4 regions of the Hymenobacter sp. PAMC 26628 genome follow, and region 2 is predicted to be linked to each of the others. Evidence: riboswitches for the same ligand, from Rfam matches in the RefSeq annotation. Region 2 holds a riboswitch; each other region holds the start of a gene.
What was found. A riboswitch is a leader RNA that binds a small molecule or an ion and turns the genes downstream of it on or off. The one in region 2 is predicted to bind S-adenosylmethionine.
Positions count from the first base shown of each region.

Region 1: linked by a shared signal. The riboswitch ahead of metH (methionine synthase) and the one ahead of AXW84_RS16685 (carboxymuconolactone decarboxylase family protein) in region 2 are both predicted to bind S-adenosylmethionine.
Region 3: linked by a shared signal. The riboswitch ahead of AXW84_RS18730 (O-acetylhomoserine aminocarboxypropyltransferase/cysteine synthase family protein) and the one ahead of AXW84_RS16685 (carboxymuconolactone decarboxylase family protein) in region 2 are both predicted to bind S-adenosylmethionine.
Region 4: linked by a shared signal. The riboswitch ahead of AXW84_RS07315 (amino acid permease) and the one ahead of AXW84_RS16685 (carboxymuconolactone decarboxylase family protein) in region 2 are both predicted to bind S-adenosylmethionine.

Region 1 is NZ_CP014304.1:22,784-25,617, forward strand. Features, by position in the region: gene metH (methionine synthase) at 1-1,427, opposite strand, end outside; SAM riboswitch class I at 1,621-1,729, opposite strand; gene AXW84_RS00470 (molybdopterin molybdotransferase MoeA) at 1,905-2,834, opposite strand, start outside.
Region 2 is NZ_CP014304.1:3,831,218-3,834,051, forward strand. Features, by position in the region: gene AXW84_RS16675 (aminopeptidase P N-terminal domain-containing protein) at 1-633, opposite strand, end outside; gene AXW84_RS16680 (hypothetical protein) at 811-1,008, shown strand; gene AXW84_RS26270 (hypothetical protein) at 1,157-1,279, shown strand; gene AXW84_RS16685 (carboxymuconolactone decarboxylase family protein) at 1,355-1,897, opposite strand; SAM riboswitch class I at 2,279-2,372, opposite strand; gene AXW84_RS16690 (glycosyltransferase family 9 protein) at 2,489-2,834, shown strand, end outside.
Region 3 is NZ_CP014304.1:4,314,031-4,316,864, forward strand. Features, by position in the region: gene AXW84_RS18715 (erythromycin esterase family protein) at 1-231, opposite strand, end outside; gene AXW84_RS18720 (hypothetical protein) at 375-794, opposite strand; gene AXW84_RS18725 (LysM peptidoglycan-binding domain-containing protein) at 956-1,261, shown strand; SAM riboswitch class I at 1,428-1,542, shown strand; gene AXW84_RS18730 (O-acetylhomoserine aminocarboxypropyltransferase/cysteine synthase family protein) at 1,883-2,834, shown strand, end outside.
Region 4 is NZ_CP014304.1:1,640,853-1,643,686, reverse strand. Features, by position in the region: gene AXW84_RS07315 (amino acid permease) at 1-1,073, opposite strand, end outside; SAM riboswitch class I at 1,326-1,419, opposite strand; gene AXW84_RS07310 (GAF domain-containing protein) at 1,478-2,212, opposite strand; gene AXW84_RS07305 (response regulator transcription factor) at 2,324-2,834, shown strand, end outside.

The DNA.
Region 1 (2,834 bases), 1.5 Mb from region 2:
ATTTTGCGGCGCTCCAGCGTGTCGGCCTGGCCATCCTCGTCGAAGGCCATCACCACCATGGCCGCGCCGTACTGGCGCACGGTGCGGGCGCGCTGCAAAAACACTTCCTCGCCCTCTTTCAGCGAAATCGAGTTCACGATGCTCTTGCCCTGCACGCACTTCAGGCCGGCCTCCAGCACGCTCCACTTCGAGGAGTCGATCATCAGCGGCACCCGCGAAATGTCGGGCTCCGAGGCAATTAGGTTCAGAAACGTGGTCATGGCCTGCTCCGAGTCGAGCATGCCCTCGTCCATGTTCACGTCGATGACCTGGGCCCCGCCCTCCACCTGGGCGCGGGCCACGGCCAGGGCTTCCTCGTAGGCCCCCGTGCGGATGAGGCGGGCAAACGCGCGCGAGCCGGTCACGTTGCAGCGCTCGCCCACGTTCACAAACAGGCTGTCGTGGGTGATGCCGAACGGCTCCAGGCCGCTCAGCCGCGTGGCTGGGGGCCCCGCAGCGGGCAAGGGCCGCGGCCGGTACTTTTCGGCTAGCTTGCTTAGCTCGGCGATGTGCTGGGGCGTGGTGCCGCAGCAGCCGCCCACCACCGTCACGATGCCATCCTTCAAATAATCTTCCACCAGGGCCGCAAATTCCTGGGCCGACTCGTCGTAGCCGCCAAAGGCGTTGGGCAGGCCGGCGTTGGGATAGGCCGAGATGTGCACGTCGGAAATGCGGCTCAACTCCTCCACGTACTGCTTTAGCTGGTGGGCCCCCAGGGCGCAGTTCAGGCCCACGCTCAGCAGCGGCAGGTGGCGAATGGAATTCCAAAAGGCCTCCACCGTTTGGCCCGAGAGCGTGCGGCCCGAAGCGTCGGTGATGGTGCCCGAAATCATGATCGGCACTTGGCGGCCGCCCTCGTCGAAGAACTTCTGCACCGCGTACAGCGCGGCCTTGGCGTTGAGGGTGTCGAAAATGGTTTCGATGAGCAGCGTGTCCACGCCGCCGTCCACCAGCCCGCGCACCTGCTCCAAGTAGGCCGTGGCCAGCTCGTCGAAGGTTACGGCGCGGAAGCCGGGCCGGTTCACGTCGGGCGAGAGCGAGGCGGTGCGGTTGGTGGGCCCCACGGCCCCGGCCACGAAGCGCGGCCGGTCGGGCGTGCTGTACTCGTCGGCCGCATCGCGGGCCAGGCGCGCCGACTCATAATTCAGCTCGTACACAATGTGTTCTAAGCCGTAGTCGGCCTGGGCGATGGTGGTGCCCGAGAAGGTATTGGTCTCCACCATGTCGGCCCCGGCGGCAAAATACTCGGCGTGGATGCCGCGGATGATGTCGGGCCGCGTCAAACTCAGCAGGTCGTTATTGCCGCGCAACGGCTTGGGATGGTCGGCGAAGCGGGGGCCCCGGAAGTCCTCTTCCGTAAGCGGGTGGCGCTGAATCATGGTGCCCATTGCGCCGTCCAGAACGAGCAGGCGCTGGCGCAAAATTTCCGGCAGGGGACTACAACAGGCAGCGTCGGCCGCAGTAGTTGGGGAGGCAGTAAGAGTAGAGGAAGGGGCGAAACCGGACATGCTAACCAGATAAAAGCGGCGGATAAACGCGCCTATCCAGAAAGAAACCCGCTCCCCTAAGGGGCGGTTCCGGCTGTCATCTTCTTCGGCCAAACGCGTTGGCAGAACGGGAGTTGGCACCTACTCAGAGCAGGTTGCCAAGACGTCACAGGGCCCAGTCCCTCGGTCTTTCTGGATAGCAGCTTCTGCGAAGATACGCACGGCGCGTCACCTCACCCCCGGCCCCTCTCCTGCGGAGAGGGGTGCGTTCAAGTTGCTTGTTCAGCTTTTAACGTTCAGGTACTGGCACCCCTCTCCGCTGGAGAGGGGGCCTGCCCCGTGGAGCCCGCGTGGTTTCCTTGGCTCAGCTTCCTATCGCTACGACAGCGGCCAGGCCGGCCACACGGTGCCGGGGGCAAAGTCCGTCAGCTCCGCCGGTAGCTCCAGAAACGCGTCGGCTCCGAGCAGGCCGGCCAGGTCGCCAGAGCCGCCCACGGCCACGGGCGTGGCGCGGCGCACCCCCAGCGCATCCACAGCAATGGCCACCGGCAGCAGGTGCGCCAGCGCGGGGCGGAACTGCACGGGGGCCGTGAGCACGGCCGGCGTGGGGCCCGGGGCCCCGGCCGCCGGCTGCTGGCGGGCCAGCAACCAGGGCCGCACGTAGCGGGCCGCCGTCAGCAGCGTCGACACCGGGTTGCCGGGCAGGCCGAATACCACGGGGCCCCCATCGGCCCAGGCCCCAAACCACATGGGCTTGCCGGGGCGCTGGTTCACTTCGTGGAAAATTTCTTCCACGCCCAGCGCGCGCAGCAGTGCGGGCAGGTGGTCGGCGCGGCCCTTGCTCACGGCCCCGCTCAGCACCACGGCGTCGAAGCCGGCGGCGAGGATGTTCGTGAGGCCCTGGCGCAGCGTGGGCAGGTCGTCGGGCAGGTGAAACAGGTGCACGTCGGCCCCGGCGGGGGCCAGCAGGGCCTGCACGGCATAGGCATTGGAGCGCCGGATTTGGTGGGGCAGGGGCGTGGCGGCCACGTCCACCAGCTCGTCGCCGGTGCTCACCACCGCTACCCGGGCCAGGCGCGTCACGCGCACCTCGGGGGCCCCCACGGTGGCGGCCACGGCCAGGGCGGCGGGCGTGAGGCGGGTGCCGGCGGGCAGCAGCAGGTCGCCGCGGCGGCGGTCGGTGGCTTGGGCGTGGATGTTCGCGCCGGGCCGGGCAGGCGGCGCAATGTTGATGGTCGCCTGCTGGTTGTCAAGGGTAATATCTTCGTAGCGCACCACCGCATCGGCCCCGGGGGGCAGCACGGCGCC
Region 2 (2,834 bases):
CTCCCACACGCCCGGCTGCACGAAGCCCAGCACCCGCCGCAGCGCTTTTTCGGTGATGGCGCAGGCCGTGCGCAGGGCCTCCACTTCCTGGGGCCCCTTGATGGCGCGCAGCCGGTGCAGTAGCGGCGCGGCGCGGCGGTAGGTGTGCAGCGGGTACTGCTGCTGGATGGCCTTAATGAAGCGGGCGTCGCGCGTTTCCACGTCCACCACGGCCCGGATGTGCTCGTTCGAGTTCAGGTACACTTGCTCAGCCTCGTTCATCAGCGCGGGCAGCACGGTTTTGAAGCTCTCCAGCCACATAATGGTGGGGATGCCCGAGTTTTGGCGGGCCTGCTCCTTGGTCAGCTTGTGGCCTTCCCACACCAAAATCAGGTCGGAGGTTTCCTTCAAAAACAGGATTTCGCGGTGGCTTTCGAGCCGCGCGTTCGGCGCCAGCACGAGGATACTTTCCTCCTGGTCGACGCCCGACAAGTAAAACAAGTCGCTGCTCTGCCGGAAGCCCATCGAGCCGTCAGCGTTGGTGGGCATGACGTCGTTAGACTGGAAAATGGCCAACGAATTGGCCGGCAGCAGCTCGCGGAAGCGGCGGCGGTTCTCAACAAAAAGCTCGGGGGCCAGGGGGGCGTAGCGCATAGCGGAGGTGGGGTGGGTTAGGGGCCGCAAGTTAGCGGCGCGGCGGGTGCCGGGGCCCCAGCGGGCAGCCCGGGGCCCCGGCGGGCAGCCCGGGGCCCCGGCGCTGGGCGTTCCGGCGGCGGGCCGTAAGTTGCCGGCGCAAACGGCTCCATCTCCAGCCGCTAATTACCGCCGCCCATGAAAAAATTCGCCCTGCCGCTGGTGCTAAACTCGCTGTTTATGCTGTTCGCGCTGCGCGGTTTTCTGCACGCCCTGGCCACGCACGAGCCCTGGCGCATCGCCACGTCGTCGGCGGGCTTCGCCATTGCGGTAGGGCTGGCGGTGGCGCTGGGCCTGGCCATCAGGAAGAACGCCGCGGCCGACAAGGCGGCTTAAAAATTTGCCCTACAGCGATTTACAACCAGCAGTGAAAACATTCTTGTTTTATTTGCTTATCCTGGGGCCCCTGCCGCTCCACATGTTCCTTGGCAGGGAAGCATTGGGCCCAAGCATCTCCTTGGCGTTAGTTTTCCTGTACGTTTTTGTGTACCACCCTACGCTGGTGGGCCTGCGGCTACTCGATAAGCACGTCATCACCAAGGCTGATTTTACCAAAACGTACATTCCGTTCTGGAATCACCGCTATTTCTCGCAAACGTTCTTTTAGAATACAGCAGGGCCTCGGCAACGCAACAGGGCGCCTCCCCGGCTGGGGAAGCGCCCTGTTGCGTTGTAAGCACTACTACGCTTCCTGTTCTTGCAGCGCGGGCCAGTCGATGGGCACTTGGGCGATGTGCTGCACGTAGTTATTGAACGTGTTCAGGGCCACGAACCCAATGAGTTCCACTAGGGCGGCCTTGCTGTAGCCAGCGGCGAAGAAGCGGTCGAGGCTGGCGGGCGCGGGGCGGCCGTTGCTGGCCACTACGTCGAGGGTGAGGGCGGCCACGGCGTCGAGCTTGGCGTCGCCGGTGCTGGCGGTGCGCACGCCGCGGGTTTCGGCTTCGCTCAGGCCCTGGAGCTGGCCCACGGTGGTGTGGGCGGCGACGCAGTAGTCGCAGGCGTTGGCTTCGGAGGCGGCGAGGTAGATGGTTTCGATTTCGCGGCCGTCCAGCTCGCCCTTGGCCAGGGCCGCGCCGAAGCCGATGGAGCCGTTGAGGGCCGCCGGCGAGTGGGCGAAGGTGGCGTAGAGGTTGGGCACGAAGCCCAGTTTGCCGTGCAGGCCGTCGTAGGTGGGCTGGGCGGCGGCGGGGGCTTGGGCGCGGGGCAATACTTCGAGGTGGGGCATAAAAAATGTGATGATGTGAGAATGTGGAGATGTGAGAATGAAAGGGATGTTCCGTCCTTATTTCTGCGCTTTTCCTTCGCCCACAGGTAGTTACCCACCATCCATTCAGCGAACTAACCCGGCGCACCAACACGCACCGGCCAGCCCGGCGAACCGGACGCACAACTACCCAAAAGCAAGGAAAAAGGACCGCCGGACGGGTGCGCCGCTAGCGGCAGCACTGGGGGCGCGACCCGCGGGCCTGCGCCGATAGCCGGGGAAAGTTGAGCGGCCTCAACAACCCCGGCCGGGCATCACGGGGGCCCAACACCGCGGAGCCGAAGCCAGGGGAGCGAGCAGAAACGTACCGGACGGGGGGAAGTGGGGGCGCATGGCAATTCGTTTTTATATGATCAGGAATTGGCACCGTACCAGCGGGTAGCTGGGGGTTGCCGGCGGTTCATCGAGCCTGTCTCTCCGCGCCTCTTTATAAAAACAATCCTTTCAGAAAGAACTGCTGTGCCAAATGTAAAGCAGCGGTTTGGAATTTTCCAAATCGGGGTGTTGGGCAAAGGCCAGGCAAGCCCTAGTTTTGCCCCCTTGCCCCCCGCCATGCCCGACGCCACTCGCCCCATCCTGCTCATCCAAACGGCCTTCATCGGCGACGTAATTCTGGCCACGGCCCTGGTGGAATACCTGGCCCAGCACGAGCCCGCCACGCCCGTGGACGTGCTCGTGCGGCGCGGCAACGAGGCCCTGCTCCAGGGCCACCCACACATCCGGCAGGTGCTGGTATGGGACAAGAAGTACCGCAAATACGCCAACCTCTGGCAGCTGGCGCAGCAGGTGCGGGCCGGCGGCTACGGGCGCGTCGTCACGCTGCAGCGCTTCGCCAGCACGGGGTTCCTCACGGCGTTTTCGGGGGCCCCCGAGCGGGTGGGATTTGCCGAGAATCCTT
Region 3 (2,834 bases), 480 kb from region 2:
CGCCAGCACGTTGCCCTCGCCGTGGGTGGGCTCGCCGAGGAATACCACCCGCGCCCCGCCAATTTCCGCCCGCAAAAACTCCAGCTCGGCAAACGAGGTGTCAGCTGGGCTTAGGCTGCGCAACGCACGCGCCGGTACCGGCCGGGGCCCCGGTGCGGCCGGAGTTTGGGCCTGCACCCCGATAGCTCCCAGGTACACGCCCCACAGCAGCAACATTCGAAACCACGCCATTTTTTAAGCAAAAAGAAAATTTAAACCAAGCAAAATACCAAACGCAAAGAACCGCCTTCTGCGTGTTCGCTGCACCAGACCGGCTACAAAAAAGCCCCGCGCCAGAATCGGCGCGGGGCTCTTGTAGCGTTGTGGAAACGGCATTATTCTTTTTCCAACATCAGCTTAGCACCGCTGGTGCCCACCAAGGTCAGCTTGTCGTCGGTGAGCGTTTCCACCGTAAACTGGTTGCCAGCAGTGGCACCTTGAGGCGTCATCGTGACGGTCTTGCCGGCTTGGTCGAAGGTGTACTTGCCCGAAATGGATTCGGTGGGGCTCGTCATGGTGTAATTGCCGTTGGCGAAAATGCGCAGCTCCTCCTGCTTCTGGGCATCGGTCTGCTTCACTTTGTCGCCGGCGGCGCTGGTTTCTTTGGCAGTTTTCCACACCTTGCTGTCGGTGCCGTAGAGCATGTTCACGGCTTCTACTTTGCCTTTGTCGTTGCCACAGGCCACCACAAACAGGGAGAGCAACAGGGCGAAGCTGGCCAGGAAAGAACGGGCAACCAATTGGAAGTTTTTCATGAAAGGTGCGGAAGTAATGATGGGGAGGGTGAGGTGCCGGCCCGTGCCGACCGCCCTGCTTACGGCAAGGTAATTAAATAGTTTATTCGGCAACCCCTATGCTTAGCGGTGCGTAAAACCCGCTCAGTTGTTGCCAGTACTTCCCTGGAGGGACCCCGGCAATGTCCTACCCGTTTTCACCTAACCCCCACCCCCACGCCATGGGCCTGATGGATTTCCTGAACACCGAAGGCGAAAAGAAGCCTGTCGATGCCCCCCAGCCCACCGCTGGGGCCGACGCCCTCTTTGGTAATGCCGATGCCAACACCTATACGGTGGCAAGCGGCGATTCCCTTTCGAAGATTGCTAAAAACCACTACGGTGACGGCACCAAGTGGCACCAGATATACGAGGCCAACAAAGACCTCATCGGCAACGACCCTGACCTCATCGAAGTAGGCCAGGTGTTGACCCTACCTAGTCTCTAGGTACTTTTTTGCAGAAAAAAGGCAGAAAAAGCCCGGGCCCCTGGCGCGGGCTTTTTTGGGCCCATCGGCGAAAAAATTGGGGCGCCGCTTGCGGAAGCAAATTTTTCGCTTCTATATTTGCCATTACCAACCCGGTACGCTCCCCCTCGCGGCGGTGCAGCGTTTCATTTTATACAGAAGCGGCGAGAGATTAGGCTCTACGACCCGCTGGCAACCTTCGACCGCGCGAAAGGTGCCACTTCCTACCCCTCGGCCCCTGGCCGTTGCGGGAAATATAACCGGAGTGCCATGAACAACCCCCCCGTTTCCCATTCGACCCTCCCTGCCCAGCCGGCCTTGCCGGTGCTGGGCTTTTTGGCGTTGGCCGGCCGCATGCGAATGTGCTGTTGGGGCCCGTGTTGTTGCGGTTAGGCTGATGCTGCGGGCACTGCCCGCCCCCTCTTACCACTGGTTTTTTGGGTAGCGGCCAGCTGGGCCGCACCGGGCCACTGGGCACCTTGGGGCCCCCTTTCACCTCAACCACACGGGCTTTATTGCTTGCCGGCGCGGCCCAGGTCCCCGGTTTTGACCAGCCTCCCCTCTCTCCCTTAGATTTTTTACGGTTTTCAACCCTCCCCTTTTATGTCCGCTCCCCTGCATTTCGAAACCCTCCAACTCCACGCTGGCCAGGTGCCCGACCCCACCACCGGCTCGCGTGCCGTGCCCATTCACCAAACCACGAGCTACGTGTTCAAAAGCGCGGAGCACGGCGCTAATCTATTTGCCCTGAAGGAGTTCGGCAACATCTACACCCGCCTGATGAACCCCACCACCGACGTATTCGAGCAGCGCATTGCGGCCCTCGAAGGCGGCGTGGCGGCCGTGGCCGTGGGCTCGGGCCAGGCGGCGCAGTTCATCGCGCTCAACAACATCCTCAAGCAGGGCGACAACCTGGTGGCCAGCTCGTACCTCTACGGCGGCACTTATAACCAGTTTAAGGTGGCCTTCAAGCGGTTGGGCATCGAGGCCCGCTTCGTGGACGGCGACGACGCCGACGGCTTTGAGAAGCTGATTGACGAGAACACCAAGGCCCTGTACGTGGAAACGATTGGCAACCCCAGCTTCAGCGTGCCGGATTTTGAGCGCATTGCGGCCGTGGCCCACAAGCACGACATTCCGCTGGTGGTCGACAACACGTTTGGCGCGGGCGGCTACCTGTTCCAGCCCCTCAAGCACGGCGCCAGCATCGTGGTGGAGTCGGCCACGAAGTGGATCGGCGGCCACGGCACCAGCGTGGGCGGCGTGATTGTGGACGGCGGCACCTACGACTTCGGCAACGGCAAGTACCCGCAGTTCACCGAGCCCAGCGAAGGCTACCACGGCCTGGTTTTCAACGACGTGTTCGGCAAAAACGGGCCGTTCGGCAACATTGCTTTCGCCATCCGGGCCCGGGTGGAAGGCCTGCGCGACTTCGGTCCCGCCATCAGCCCGTTCAACTCGTTCCTGCTGCTGCAAGGCCTCGAAACCCTGAGCCTGCGCGTGGAGCGCACCGTGGAAAACGCCCTGAAAGTGGCCCAGTGGCTGGAACAGCAGC
Region 4 (2,834 bases), 2.2 Mb from region 2:
GAGAACACCGGCGGCAGCAGCCCGTCGCGCGACATCGAGAAAAACACCCGCGACTGCCCCAGCAAATCGACCAGAATGACGGACGTGTAGCCAATGAGAATGGCCAGGATCACGGCCGAGCTGAGCCAGGCGTAGGGCGTTTTTTCGATGGCGATGGCCACCGGCGCGGCGCTGTTTTTGAACTCCGAGTAGTTGGCTAAGCCGGTGAGGACGTGGCCGAAGAGCACGAACAGCACCGTGCAAACGGCCAGCGAGCCGAGGATGCCGATGGGCATGTTGCGCTGCGGGTTCTTGGTTTCCTGGGCCATGGTGGCCACGATGTCGAAGCCGATGAAGACGAAGAAAATGACCCCCGCCCCGCGCAAAATGCCGCTTAGGCCAAACTCGCCGAACTTGCCGGTGTTGGCCGGGATGTAGGGCTGGTAGTTGGCAGGGTCGATGTACTTCCAGCCTAGGGCGATGAACACCAGCACCACGGCCACCTTCAGGGCCACCACCAGGGCGTTGAACCAGGCCGACCCTTTCGTGCCCCGCGTGACGATGGCCGTGATGGCCAGCACCACCAGCATGGCCGGCACGTTTACGTAGCCCGTCACGCTGGAGCCGTCGGCCAGCTTGGCCGACTCGAAGGGCGACATCACCAACTGGGCCGGCAGGTGCAGGCCGTACTTGCCCAGGAACTTGATGAGGTACTGCGACCAGCTGATGGCCACCGTGGCGGCCCCCACCGAGTATTCGAGCACCAGGTCCCAGCCGATAATCCAGGCGAACAGCTCGCCCATGGTGGCGTAGGAATAGGTGTAGGCCGAGCCCGACACGGGCACCAGCGCGGCAAACTCGGCGTAGCACAGCGCCGAAAAAGCGCAGCCCACGGCCGCCACCACGAAGGAGAGCGTGACGGCGGGCCCGGCGTTGTTGGCCGCCGCGATGCCGGTAAGCGAAAACAGGCCCGCGCCGATGATGACGCCGATGCCGATGGCAATGAGGCTGAAGCCGTTGAGGGTACGCTTGAGGGTATTGCCCCCGGTTTCGGCCGCTTCGCGCTGCAACAGGGCCAGTGATTTTTTCAGCATAACTAAAAACTCGGGGCCCAGCGCGGGCCGGGCGGTAAACAAGGGGACGGCCAGGGCCCCGGGGCCCCATCCAAACCACTCCCCACAAAAAAGAAAGATTAATGCAAGGCCAGCCCTGGGCCGGCCGGGGGCCCTACCCGGCGGCCCGGCACCCCGCGCGGCAACAACAGCCGACGGGTACGCGCATGGGGCGGCGGCCGGCTACGGCTGGCAAAAGGGGCAACAAAAGGGGTAGGTATAGCACGGCAGCGCGTTTTATAGAACCAGGCCTTGGCACCGGGCCCGCCAAAGGCGGGGGGTTGCCGGCGCGTCAACGAGCCTGTCTCTCGGCGCCTCTTTATAAAAACAACCCGCGGCGCACCGCAGCGTTGCCGGGCAAAGGTACGGCGGCGGGGGCCCCAGCGCTAGCGGTGCAGGTCGGCCAGGGTTTGGCGCAGCTCGGCGTGCAGCACGCGCACTACTTGGGTGGCCTCTTCGCGGCTGGAGCGGCGGTAGCCGAGAGCGGCCTCCGTGTCGGGCGTGGCTTCCCATTGCTGGAGCGAGGCCAGGGTGTCGATGCGGGTGAGCGACTGGTCGATGCGCGCGTCGACGCGCTGGCGCAGGGCGGCAGCCAGGTCGGGGTCTGTTTCCAGGGCCACGCGCAGGTCGAGCAGGGCCGTGGCCACGTCGCCGAGGCTAGCCAGCAGCACGCTTTCTTCGGCCGAAAACGTGCGCGGGGCGTGGTCCATCACGCACAGCGTGCCGATGGCAAAGCCGTCGGCCGAGCGCAGGGGCTGGCCGGCGTAGAACTGCAGGTCCAGCGCCGCCGCCGCGCCAGGGTTGGTGAGTTGGCAGGGGCGCACCAGCAGGTTTTCGTACACCGTCACGCCGTCTTGCAAAACGGCCACCGAACACAGGCTGTCGGGCCGCGCTACCCGCTCGAGGCCGGGTAGGCCCACGTTGCCGGCGAAGACGACTTCCTCGGCCTCCACCAGCGACACCAGGGCAACGGGCACGCCAAAAAGCTTGGCCACGATGCTCACCAGGTCGTTGAAGAGCTGCTGGCCGGGTACGCTCAGCACCTGGTACTGGCGCAGGGCCTTCAGGCGGTGGGGCTCGTAGGTGGGAATCAGGTCGGGGTACGCAGATAATTCAGCCATGTATTTTCGTCCGCAAACGCAAAGTCAATTCAAAAGTTCACCGTTAAGCTGAGCTTATGACCGGTCTTAAGCGGCCGGCACGTTCCTTTGGGGCCCCCATTTATCGATTCCATGCGCATTCTATTAGTCGAAGACGAACCTTCCGTGGCCGCGTTTCTGCACCAGGGCCTCAGCGAGCAGGGCTACACCGTGGACCTGGCCGCCGATGGCCTGCTGGGGCTGACCCGGGCGCAGGCCACGCGCTACGACTGCCTCATCCTCGACCAGTTGCTGCCCGGGCTGGGCGGGCTGGAGGTGTGCCGCCAGGTGCGGGCCCACGACGCGGGCGTGCCCATCCTGATACTGACGGCGCTGGGCGAAACGGACGATAAAATCCGGGGCCTCGACGCCGGGGCCGACGACTACCTCGTGAAGCCCTTCGCCTTTGAGGAGCTGCTGGCGCGCCTGCGGGCCCTGGTGCGCCGCCGCACCGAGGCCCCCGCCCCCGCCGCGCCCCTGCACCTGGCCGACCTCACCCTCGACCCCGCCGCCAAGCGCGTAACGCGCGCCGGCCAGGCCGTGCAACTCACGGCCCGCGAGTTTGCCCTGCTCGAATACCTACTGCGCCACCAAAACCGGGTGG